DNA from 3 places in the Fulvivirga maritima genome. Region 3 is predicted to be linked to each of the others. Evidence: riboswitches for the same ligand, from Rfam matches in the RefSeq annotation. Region 3 holds a riboswitch; each other region holds the start of a gene.
The links. A riboswitch is a leader RNA that binds a small molecule or an ion and turns the genes downstream of it on or off. The one in region 3 is predicted to bind S-adenosylmethionine.
Positions count from the first base shown of each region.

Region 1 (4,217 bases), 3.1 Mb from region 3:
CTGGCCCGGTGGTGCCATAGCATGAGCCCAATATGTTAGCACAGATAATAAAGTGCTTCTCAGGATCGATCAGGAAGTTACTTCCTACCAAACCAGGCCACCATTCTACAGGATCAGCATTGGCGGTAAGCGCATGAAAAACCCATACCACATTATCTTTCTCAGGAGATAATTTACCGTAAGTAGTGTAGCTGATCTCGAGCCCAGGGAGTGATTTCCCACACTCCATACTGAACTCATGATCGTATTTATAGGTATTCAAATTTGGCTTCGTTTCAGTTTGTTTGTCAATAGACTGCGTTAAAGGCATTTTCTAAATCAGCTTTTAAATCTTCAATATGTTCTATTCCTGCCGATAATCTGAGTTGATTAGGCAGAACTCCGGATGCAAGTTGTGCTTCTTCACTGAGCTGTTGGTGTGTGGTAGCCGATGGCTGAATGATGAGTGTTTTAGCATCTCCAACATTGGCCAGGTGGCTAATAAGCTTAAGGCTATTCACAAATTTTATTGCGTTTTCTTTACCTCCTTTTAGTTCAAAGGTAAACACACCTCCAAATCCTCTTTTTAGATATTTTTTAGCTAAGTCATGGTAAGAACTACTCTCTAAGCCTGGGTAATTTACTGAGGCCACATGTTCATGCTGTTCTAACCACTGCGCCAGAGCTAGTGCGTTTTCTACAGTTCGGTCTACTCTTAATGAAAGAGTTTCTAACCCTTGAATTAGTAAGAATGAGTTAAAAGGACTTAATGCAGGGCCAAAATCTCTTAGTCCTTCTACTCTTGCTCTAATGGCGAAGGAGATATTGGGTAAACCTAATGGGTTGTTATCGCCAAATGTTTCCCAGAAGTTGAGACCATGGTAGCCTTCTGATGGCTCAGAAAACTGAGGGAATTTACCATTACCCCAATTGTAATTTCCTCCATCTATAATCACCCCTCCAATAGAGTTTCCATGTCCGCCTATCCATTTGGTGGCAGAAGAAACTACTACATGGGCACCGTGTTCTAAAGGCCTAAATAAATAACCTCCAGCCCCAAATGTATTATCAACTACTAAAGGAATATCGTGTTTTTTAGCTACTTCTGCTATGGCATCAAAATCAGGAATGTTAAATCCAGGATTACCAATAGTTTCCAGATAAATAGCTTTAGTGTTTTCATCTATAAGAGCTTCAAAATCTGCTGGTTTATCACTCTTTGCAAATTTGGCTTCTATGCCTATTCTTTTGAAAGCTACTTTAAATTGATTGTAAGTACCTCCATATAAAAATGGAGTAGAAACAAAACTATCTCCTGCCTGCAGGAAGTTAGTTAATGCTATAAACTGAGCCGCTTGCCCACTACCTACTGATACAGCTGCTACCCCACCTTCTAATGCTGCAATGCGTTTCTCGAAAACGTCATTAGTAGGGTTCATTATGCGAGTATAAATATTACCAAACTCCTTAAGAGCAAACAAGTTAGCTCCATGCTCAGAGTCTTTAAAAGTGTATGATGAAGTTTGGTAAATAGGTACAGCTCTTGATCTTGTTGAGGCTTCTACATCTTCATACCCAGCATGAAGCTGTAATGTTTCGAAATTATATGATTGTGACATCTTAATACTTTTTAGCTAATTGGAATAATTTATTTGATTGATATACTCGAGAAAAATTGAGTATAGTTTTTTCTGCCAAGAAGGCAATTTTGTTTAAGTACGTTTTAGGTAGGTACTAACAGCAACAACAACAGCACATATAGGCTGAGTTGGAATCAAATAAATAGGAAGAAATTAGCGTTTGTATTGATCGCTGAAATGTGGCTAAAAGCCTTTTTTGATGTTGGATTGATCTTTTCATTACCATCAATTTATATTCTCCCGTATTCGCCACCTGACGAACGTTCTTGGGATCAGGAAGTAGCACCTTGGATTGGTGACCAGGTTGCTAGCGCTTCTAAGAGCCTGTCTCTCCACGCTTCTTTATAAATCGATCTCTCTGGTTAAGAGCATATCGAATTGATGGGACAAACGTAAGCAGCGTTTACAATGTTTCCAAACAAAGCATCGGAAAAATTTTAAAAGTGGCTGTGCTTTAAGCTGTAATAGGCTTAAAATGATTTTTTATATGAGATAAGCAGCCCTAGTTATTGTTGTCGGGAGGTTGGTTATGGTAGTGCTGAAGCATTTCTGCAGTAAGACCTTTCATCGTTTCTAGAAGTTCAGTTGGTTCTGTAGGCCTTACCCGGGTGCCTAGAGATAAGAGCCAACGGCCAAAATATTCCAGGTGCGAGATCATAAAGACCATTTCCATTTCATCGTCACGGTCTATTTCCTCTATTAGGCCCATGTAATACTTTTGATCGTTCAGGTTTAGAGCCACTCTTTTATCCATTCTAACCACTACTTTTCTTAAGTCAGAGCCCAAAATGAGGTGGTTTAGATAATCCTGATAATCAGAGCTATTATGTGGAGTGTAATGCTCTTCATTAATCTGCAGCTTGGTAATTCGGTCTGTACGAAAATCTCGCATGGCCTTTCTAAGCCTGCAATAAGCGATAAGGTGCCAGTGGTTACTATAAAAACAAAGATTAACAGGCTCTACGTCTCTATGAGTGAAGCTTTGGTTATAGGTGGAAAAATATTCAAAGCCTACCACCTTATGTTGAGCCAGGGCGGTGTTTATGTCTGAGATAAAATTATCCGGAAAGGTATTATTTCTTGAAGGTTGATTAGGCAGGGTTAAGACTTTTATATTGCGCTCCAGATTATCAAGATATTCCTTTTCTTGTATTTTAAGGATGGCTTTTATTTTAAAAAGAGCATTTTCGAAATGGTGCTGGATAGATTGGTCAGCATGCCTTTCTGCCAACTTAGAAGCTATTACTATAGCGCCGGCTTCTTCTTTAGTAAATGAAACCGGAGGCAAGTGATATCCCTCCATAAGAAAATAGCCTACACCAGCTTCAGCCCCTATTGGTATGCCAGCTTCCTCAAGTGCTCTGATGTCACGGTATACCGTACGTAAACTTATGTCGAACCGATCGGCAATCATTTGAGCTTTTACTACTTTCTTGCTTTGCAGTTGAATTAAAATAGCCGATAGCCTGTCAATGCGATTCATTTTATGTAGGAAACGGTTTTTTTAAACAGACTCATCCTCGTCTCGCTCAAAGGATAAGTACCGCTGAATATAATAAGACCTGCCTAATAACAAGATTATTAATGGTATTAAAGAATAATGAATATTCTGAGGTAAAAAGGCCCAGGTAATTAGTAATACAAGGTTTACTAAGCAGGAGGCTTGAAAATAGATTCTCAGAAAATCAGGAATATTTTTCTTTAGTAAAAACAGGGCTAATGGGAAATGCAATGGAATAGCCCATAGCAAGTTGAAATTTCTGGCAGCCGCATGATGATCAGTTGCCACCCATAATATAAGTAGTAACCACCCTACCAGGCCAATGACAGAAAATAGAATAACATCAAACAAGAAATAGCCTTTGTCTTTGCGATAGCCTATGACGGATATGATTATGCCAGCTAATAATAATAAGCCAAAGACAATTAATGGAGTTATAGTGCTTGCCTGATCCTCCTGTGGCTGGGCTTTATTAGTAACAATGGTCTTTTTTACCAAAGGCTCCAGCCTGCCATTTTTCATTATGGAGGCATGGTTAAAACCTTGCTCAATATAGTCAGGCAAAAACATATACATTTCAGGGGTAGCTACGGAATCCATAGGTAGACCGAGGCAAATGTCTATACCTAACTCACCCCATGGTTGCTGCTCCAGGTAAATGTGTGTGAGATCTCTGATAGTATAATCTGTACTGATATATGAGCCATCAAATTGAAGATCATCTTTAAAAGTAGCTTTTAAGGCATCCCTGACTTTAGTAGCACAGTTGTTATAAAAATAATCATAGTAGTAATACTGATTTTCAGGCTTAGCGTTCCATTGGAGGTAGTCGAATAGCTTTTGCTTTTGTTCTTGGTCCAGATTTAAAATTTGTTCATGAATAAAGCGATTGTAATAGACGTAAGCATATTTAAAGTTGCGATACTCTTGTACTGCTAATTTATAGTTGAGGTATCCACGGGCAAAGTTGAGGTAGAAATTGGGTTGATCAAAATCAAAAATTCCATAATTATACACCATGTCATACCCTTTCATAGGATCATGTACTCTTATGGCACTGTGCCCGAAGGCGGAGTATAATTCTCCTTGATAAGGGC
Region 1 covers NZ_CP089980.1:2,275,334-2,279,550, forward strand. Annotated here, with positions in the region: gene LVD15_RS09605 (homoserine O-acetyltransferase family protein) at 1-262, opposite strand, end outside; gene LVD15_RS09610 (O-acetylhomoserine aminocarboxypropyltransferase/cysteine synthase family protein) at 288-1,598, opposite strand; SAM riboswitch class I at 1,847-1,970, opposite strand; gene LVD15_RS09615 (helix-turn-helix transcriptional regulator) at 2,122-3,102, opposite strand; gene LVD15_RS09620 (lipoprotein N-acyltransferase Lnb domain-containing protein) at 3,124-4,217, opposite strand, start outside.
Region 1: another riboswitch for S-adenosylmethionine. It lies ahead of LVD15_RS09610 (O-acetylhomoserine aminocarboxypropyltransferase/cysteine synthase family protein); the one in region 3 lies ahead of metH (methionine synthase).

Region 2 (4,217 bases), 2.5 Mb from region 3:
ATCATAATAATAATCTGATTTTTGGTTTTCTTTTAACGTCTCGTGCATATCTCTTCTCACCTCATGCACCAGATCTGCCATCCCTTTTTTAGGCTTAGTATCTAAAAAGGCCTCTTCAAAACTATCTACCGACGGCCAGGGGAAGACCACCACCTCATTAAGCAGTACGGTTTCCTTTCTCATCAACTGTACTAATGAATAATGGTCAGAAGTTAACTCAAAAGGCATAATAAAAACACCTTCGTTATAACCTATAGAAGAAAATTTAAGAGTATCTCCAGGATTTAAAAACACGGTAAAATAGCCACTATTATCTGTGGAAGTACCGTACATAGTCCCTTTGATTTGTACATTAACGTAAGGCAGAGATTCTCTATTATCTGCATCTAACACCATACCCACTACACGTACCGAATGAGCCGTTTTCTGAGCCATTGCCACACATGACATTAAGAGTATACCTAATATTAATCCTGCCTTACGTTTCATATTTTATGTTTATTTATGTGTCCAATCATATTTATCCAGAGACTCTAAGCAAGCTTTCAATAAAGCAACACTAGCCTCAATATCCTCTTTATGAGTCATTTCTATTACCTGATGTAAATGGCGGGTAGGCACTGACACCGCACCGGATATCGCCCCTTTCTTACCCATTCTTTGTAATCCGGCTGTATCCGTACCACCAGCGGTAAGTACTTCTGTCTGCCATTTTATAGCATTATCAGTGGCCGTTTTCTTCATATAATCCACCATACGATAATCACATATAGTCATCGCATCTAATATTTTGATAGCCGTTCCTTCTCCTAAAGAAGTGATTTTCTCATGAGATGCTGCGCCCGGCAGGTCATAAGCTACTGTAGTGTCCAAACCAAATCCGAAGTCAGGATCGATGGTGTGAGCCGCTACATTAGCCCCTCTAATCCCCACTTCTTCCTGCACAGTAAAGACCCCGTAAACATCATAAGGGCAATCTTTTAAATTCCTCAAAGTCTCTATAAGGATATAAACAGAAACCCTGTTATCTAATGATTTACAGTTTACACAGCTACCCATCTCTATCAGCTCTCGCTCTCTGGTTATAGGGTCACCTACAGAAACTACTTTTTCAACTTCCTCTTTACTCATACCAAGATCAATATAAAAATCTTTAATCTTTGGCATTTTTGTTCTCTCTTCAGGCTCCATTACATGCACAGGCTTAGTACCCATAACACCTATTACATCTTCCCTACCATGGATAATTACCCTCTGAGCGGTAAGTGTTTTAGGATCGAAACCTCCCAGGGTAGTAAAACGGACAAAGCCTTTATCATCTATATGAGTTACTATAAAGCCTATTTCATCCATATGAGCGGCTACCATGGCCTTTTTCTCTGATGAAGCGCCCCTTTTTAAAGCAATCACATTACCCAGGTTATCTACCTCTACAGAATCTACCAGAGGAGTTACCTCTTCTATTATCAGATTCCTTACTCTGCTTTCATATCCGGGAGCTCCAGGAGCTTCACATATCTTTTTTAATAATGCTACGTCTACTGACATTTGTTTACTTTTTATAATAGTGAATTCATTACCTGGTCAATATTAACCAATAACCTATATATTCTGTTTACTAACAATCCAATATTTATGATAAGGCTTATTCAAAGTATTTTAGAGCGGTATTTTTTAAATTTCCAAAAAATACCTTGGAAAAGTTTGCAGTTGTCAAAATAAGCTATTTATCTTTACGGTATCAATTACTCTAATTAAGTAGTTGATTTATAAAGAAGAGGTGAGAGACAGGCTCAAAGATCCTCTGGCAACCATCAATCAAAAATGATATAGGTGCCAAATCCTGATCCTAAGGGAGAATATAAATTGACTGAACAATGAGCACTATCAACAACATCAAATCAGAATTCCGAAGCACGACAAAGCAATTCCTTTCTTGCTTCACATCAATTCTTTGTACTTTTTTCAATATCAACATCAACATGTGCTGTTGTTGTTGCTGTTGTTGCTAAGCTAATATTTCCATATTACCCTTAGCACACTAGCCTAGGATCATACGCCTGCATGGCTATCCATATCCTTTCGCTACCTCACAATCACTTTTTAAATCATAAAACCAGAATCAAAAATGGCAATACATATAACAGACGAATGCATTAATTGCGGTGCTTGCGAGCCCGAATGCCCCAACACAGCCATCTATGAAGGTGGAGCTACCTGGGCCTGGGGGTGACGGCACCGAGCTTGGAGCAGTAGAATTGGAAGACGGGTCTGAAATTCCTGGTGATGAGCCGCAGGAACCTTATTCAGAAGAATTCTTTTATATAGTATCAGGAAAATGTACGGAATGTGTGGGTTTTCATGAAGAGCCTCAGTGCGCTGCGGTATGTCCCGTAGACTGCTGTGTACCTGATCCTGACTATGAAGAAAGCAATGAAGAACTAGAAGAAAAACAACAATGGCTGCACGCCTCATAATTTTTATTTGTTAAACTCATATGTCAGAATACAAACATTTTGAAACGCAAGCAATAAGAAGTCAGAGCGAAAAATCTCCTTTCAGAGAGCACTCTACTCCTATATATATGACCTCCAGCTTCACTTTTGAAGATGCAGAACAGGCACGTGCCCTTTTTGCAGATGAAATGGAAGGTAATATTTACACCCGCTTTTCAAACCCTAATAATAATGAGTTTATTAGTAAGCTCTGCTTATTAGAAGGCACTGAAGATGGAATCTCTACGGCATCAGGCATGGCTGCTATGTTTTGCAGTATGGCTGCTTTGCTAAAAAATGGAGACCACGTACTGGCATCACGCTCAGTATTTGGTTCTACACACCAGATTTTCACGCAGATTTTTCCTAAGTGGGGCATTACCCATTCATATGCAGACATTAATAATCCTGATGAATGGGAAGCTAAAATCAATGAGAATACTAAAATGATTTTTGCTGAAACGCCTTCTAACCCAGCCCTGGATATTATAGATCTGGAATGGCTAGGCAAGTTGGCTAAAAAGCATAATCTAATATTAAATATAGATAACTGTTTTGCTACCCCTTACTTACAGCAGCCAGCTAAGTTTGGCGCTAACCTAGTTACCCACTCCGCCACCAAGTTTATGGATGGCCAGGGCAGAACTATGGGTGGTGCTATAGTAGGAGATGCAGACTTGATCAAAGAAATTCGCTTTTTCGCCAGACATAGTGGCCCAGCCATGTCTCCTTTTAATGGATGGATCCTTTCTAAAAGCTTAGAGACTCTAGCCATAAGAATGGACAGACACTGTGAGAATGCATTAAAAATAGCTGAATACTTAGAAGGACACAAAGAATTAGAATTGGTGAAATATCCATTTTTAAAGTCTCACCCTAAATATGAGTTAGCTAAAAAGCAAATGAAACTAGGTGGCGGTTTAGTCACTTTTGAAGTAAAAGGAGGCATTGAAAGAGGAAGAAAATTCTTAAACAGCCTTAAAATGTTATCTCTCACTGCCAACCTGGGAGATTCAAGAACGATAGCTACACACCCGGCATCTACTACTCACTCTAAACTTACAGATGAGGAAAGAGCCAATGTGGGCATCACACCAGGGTTGGTCAGGATATCAGCGGGATTGGAAAACGTGAATGATATTATTGAAGACATAGAAAACGCCCTAACGGCGTCTGCTAAATAGCAGGTCACAAAAGAAACTACTAATCGGAAACGGAAACTATTAATAAGAAGTAAAATGAGCGTAACATTTAATGACAAAATTTCTACAATAGCTCAAAAAGACATTAAAGAGCTGGAGGATAAAATCTCCGCTTTTAAAGGAGGGAAGATTGATGAGGAGCGATTCAAGGCATTCAGATTAGCCAGGGGTGTTTATGGACAAAGGCAGCTGGGTGTACAAATGTTTCGTATCAAATTACCTTACGGAAAGCTAACCGGTGAGCAGCTGGTAAGAATAGCTGACCTCTCAGAGGAATACACCAACGGAAACCTGCACGCCACTACGCGTCAAAATATTCAGCTCCACTATGTGCACCTGGAAGATACCCCCGAAATGTGGGCTAAACTGGAAGAAACAGGAGTAACTACCAAAGAAGCCTGCGGTAATACTGTGAGAACAGTAACGGCCTCAGACATTGCAGGTATAGACCCTAACGAACCGTTTGATGTATCTCCTTATGCTGATGCTGTAACTCAGTATTTCTTAAGAAACCCTATCA
Region 2 covers NZ_CP089980.1:2,859,291-2,863,507, reverse strand. Annotated here, with positions in the region: gene LVD15_RS12275 (carboxypeptidase-like regulatory domain-containing protein) at 1-489, opposite strand, end outside; gene LVD15_RS12270 (M42 family metallopeptidase) at 499-1,548, opposite strand; SAM riboswitch class I at 1,765-1,868, shown strand; partial or broken gene LVD15_RS12265 (4Fe-4S binding protein) at 2,129-2,477, shown strand; gene LVD15_RS12260 (trans-sulfuration enzyme family protein) at 2,498-3,679, shown strand; gene LVD15_RS27110 (nitrite/sulfite reductase) at 3,734-4,217, shown strand, end outside.
Region 2: another riboswitch for S-adenosylmethionine. It lies ahead of LVD15_RS12265 (4Fe-4S binding protein); the one in region 3 lies ahead of metH (methionine synthase).

Region 3 (4,217 bases):
GAACAATAAAAACCTGATATCATTTGTTCGTGTTAATGGAGAAGAAACCTTGTTGGTAATCCATAATATTTCTGCTGAAGCTCAGGAATTGGATAGTGAAATATTAGGAGATAAGTCTTTGTATTTCTCTTCTGCTACTTGGGATGAAGGTGCGCCAATAGCTCCTTACTCTACACTGATATTGAAATAGTAAAAAAAAGGCTTCCAGGTATATTTCATCCCGGAAGCCTCTTTAATATTAAAACTAATTGACTTTCTTAATTGATTGTAATTCAGCAACTTATTTACTGTTACTTCCAGCCTTTACTTGTAGTGAGGTTGGAGATATGTGCCAAGTGGTGATTGCCATGCCAGGCATACATTCCTATGGCTAATTTAAGCGTTACTTTATTATTGTTATCAGGGTGAACGAAGAATTTATTCAGTTCATCTTCCTTTAAACCACGGAGTAAATATACCCATTTTTTATGTAGTGCTTCTATAAAATTTAAAGTCAATTCTATTGGTCCTTCCTCGCTATCAAAAAGCTCAGCCCAGGCTTTTTCGTTATAGGCTTTTATAATAGGTTCGTCCTCAGTCAAAGTCCATTTAAATCTAATATAACTGTTCAGGTGGCTGTCACCAATATGGTGAACTACTTGTCTGAGTGTCCAGCCACCAGGCCTGTAGGGTGTATCCAGTTGAGCATCATTAAGACCTTCTACAGCTTGTTTCAGCTTTTCAGGTAGCATCTCTATCTGCTGTATCCAGCCAGAGATTTCAGCTCCTTGTTTTGGTGCTGATTCGTTAAACTTACCAATTGGGTACTGTAATGATGCCTGGTCCATTATGTTAAATTTCCTGAATAAAGGGTTCTAGTTTCTCTATAGTTACATGTTCCATAATCACTATTTTGAACCATTTAGGGTCATTATGATTATCAGGGACAAGGCCATACTTTTTGGCTACTTCGTTTGAAATATCATCAGCTTTAATGGTTACAATATTAGAACCATTCTCTCTATAATAGGAGATGCTTCTGGCATCTAACTCAGCACAAAGCCAATCGGCACGGTTTAAAAGTACTAGAATTTTCTCTCTCCATCCGTATGGTCCATAGGTCATAAGTATCATCCATACAGCAATAGCGTTAGCACCGCTTCGGCTACCGATAAGTGTAAAGTCTTCGCCTTCAATGTATTTCGCTTCTTTAGTATTGGCATATTTAATAAGGCCTTTTCTTATTAAAAATATACCCGTTCCGTATGGTGCCTGCAGCATTTTGTGAGCATCCAGCGTTACTGATGACACTTCTGCATTAGCAAAATTCAAAGGATTGCTTTCATCTGCAAAAGGATAGAAAAAGCCTCCATAAGCACCATCTACATGTATTTTGTAGGTGCAGTCATGTTGTTTTAGTACTGACGCATAAGTATCTATATGGTCTACAGAACCAAACATGGTAGTCATCATATTGGCGATGACAATGAAGTATTTTCTACCTTGACCTTGCTGCTCTTCAATAATGGTAGAAAGGTGTTCTGCTGTGGGTTTTCTATCCTCATCTACTTTCACATAGGCAATAGGTAATGCAAATACATTAGCGGCCTTGCTCATGGAGTAATGACTGTCTTCAGAAGTAATAATGCATATCTCCTCATTAGAGCATCCATATGCTTCTTTGAAATAATTTCTGTAAACCCAAACGGCCTGCATATTGGCTTCGGTGCCACCAGAGGCTACATAGCCATCAAACTCATCGGGTTCTCCTTTTAATATTTCTTCAGAGCATATTCTTATAAGCTCTTTTTCTATTTGCTGTGTACCTTGGAAAAAGCTCTCTGATTTTCCTAAAGTATGACAACCGATGTGGTTAGGGTTATGAATAAGCGTAGACAAATAAGGGGCATTGCTCAAGAAAGGAGCATCCTGATAAAACACCTTGTTATCTAAGTGGGAGGCAGGAATCCCTAAAATGTTCGATTCATAATAATTTACATTTTCCCCAAGTGCACTAAATACCTTCTTTCTTATCTCTTCAGGAGATAATTTCTTCCAGATTTTCATAAATTTTAATTCAATGAATAAACAAGTATTGGTCTGAATCTCATGCGATTCATAGGTGATAGGTCGGGCCAAATATAGGAAAAATACCTATGTGGAATTACGAAGAAAAATAAATTCTTGTTGTTTAAAAATTTATGCTAGATTTGTAATATTAATATTTGAATGCTCTTATCAAGAAAGGCTGAGGGAAATGGCCCGTTGAAGCCTTAGCAACCATCCTGAAATATAGGTAAAGGTGCTAAATCCATCTCCAGAAAAGGAGGAAGATAAGTTAGATTAGGCTTTTACAAAAAATAAAAATATAAGCTCTTCTGACTTGTCAGAAGAGCTTTTTTTATGCCAAATGAATGAGTAAGAAGAAGATACCATATTTAAGACTGAGCGGGCTGGAGCCATTAGTGATTACTCCTGAATCTAATTTTGTAAATATAGGAGAGCGAACTAATGTTACGGGATCAAGGAAGTTTCTCAGACTTATACAAGAGGAGAATTTTGAAGAGGCATTATCCATTGCACGAGATCAGGTAGAAGGCGGAGCGCAGATACTTGATGTGAATATGGATGAAGGGATGCTGGATGGTGAGCAGGCCATGGTGAAGTTTCTTAACCTGATAGCTTCAGAGCCGGAGATATCTAAGATCCCTATAATGGTGGATTCATCTAAATGGCCCATTATAGAAGCTGGCCTGCGATGTGTTCAGGGTAAAGGAGTGGTGAATTCTATCAGTCTTAAAAATGGAGAAGAGGAGTTTTTAGAGCATGCCCGCAAAATAAAGATGTATGGAGCTGCGGTAGTAGTCATGGCTTTTGATGAAAATGGGCAGGCAGATAACTATGAAAGAAGGATCTCCATATGTGAAAGGTCCTATCGGATATTAGTTGATAAGATCAATTTTCCGCCTCAGGATATCATTTTCGATCCTAACATTTTCCCGGTAGCTACGGGTATGGACGAGCATAGAAAAAATGCTATCGACTTCTTTAAGGCTACCAAATGGATCAGAGAAAACCTTCCTGGAGCTAATGTGAGTGGTGGGGTGAGTAACGTATCTTTCTCATTTAGAGGTAATAACACGGTAAGGGAAGCCATGCATTCGGCTTTTCTATATCATGCCATTAAAAACGGTATGAATATGGGCATAGTAAACCCAACTATGCTGGAGGTCTATGATGAAATTCCTAAAGATCTGCTGGAGCATGTTGAGGATGTGTTGCTAGATAGGAGAGAAGACGCCACAGAAAGACTGCTTGATTTTGCCGAGACAGTAAAAGGAACGGCTAAGCTTAGAGTAAAAGATGATGCTTGGAGAAAAGGCACGGTAGAAGAGCGGCTTTCTCATGCTTTAGTTAAAGGAATAATAGACCATATCGATGAAGATACTGAAGAAGCCAGAGCTAAACTAGGTCATCCTTTATTAGTGATTGAGGGTCCGTTAATGGCCGGAATGAACGTGGTAGGAGATCTTTTTGGAGAGGGTAAAATGTTCTTGCCTCAGGTGGTGAAGAGTGCACGGGTTATGAAGAAGGCCGTGGCTTATCTGGAGCCCTTTATGGAAGAGGAGAAGAGAAAGAATAAGTCGGTAGAAAATGCGCCTAAGATTTTGCTGGCCACCGTAAAAGGAGATGTCCATGATATTGGAAAGAATATAGTAGGAGTGGTATTGGCCTGTAATAACTATGAAATTATAGACTTAGGGGTTATGGTGCCTACAGAAAAGATCCTGGCAGAAGCCAAAAAGAATAATGTAGATGTTATTGGTCTGAGTGGGTTGATTACCCCTTCGTTAGATGAAATGGTGGGCGTAGCAGAAGAGATGCAGAAGCAAAATTTTCAAGTGCCGCTGATTATCGGGGGAGCCACTACCAGCAGAATACATACTGCCGTAAAAATAGATCCTGCTTACAGTGGAGCTGTGGTGCATGTGCTTGATGCTTCCAGAAGTGTGCCTGTAGTAGGGGAGCTCATTGGTAAAAACACCAAAGATGCTTTTCATACTAAAATAAAGAATGAATATAATGACCTGCGCGAGGGACATTCTACCAGAAAAACGGAGAAGAATTACATACCTCTACAGCAGGCCAGAGAAAATAAAGCAAAGATTACCTGGGAGGGTTATCAGCCACCAAAGCCTAATTCCTTAGGGGTTAAGGTATATAAAGAGTATCCATTA
Region 3 covers NZ_CP089980.1:5,346,851-5,351,067, reverse strand. Annotated here, with positions in the region: gene LVD15_RS22550 (alpha-amylase family glycosyl hydrolase) at 1-190, shown strand, start outside; gene LVD15_RS22545 (YfiT family bacillithiol transferase) at 291-827, opposite strand; gene LVD15_RS22540 (pyridoxal phosphate-dependent decarboxylase family protein) at 832-2,046, opposite strand; SAM riboswitch class I at 2,212-2,319, shown strand; gene metH (methionine synthase) at 2,394-4,217, shown strand, end outside.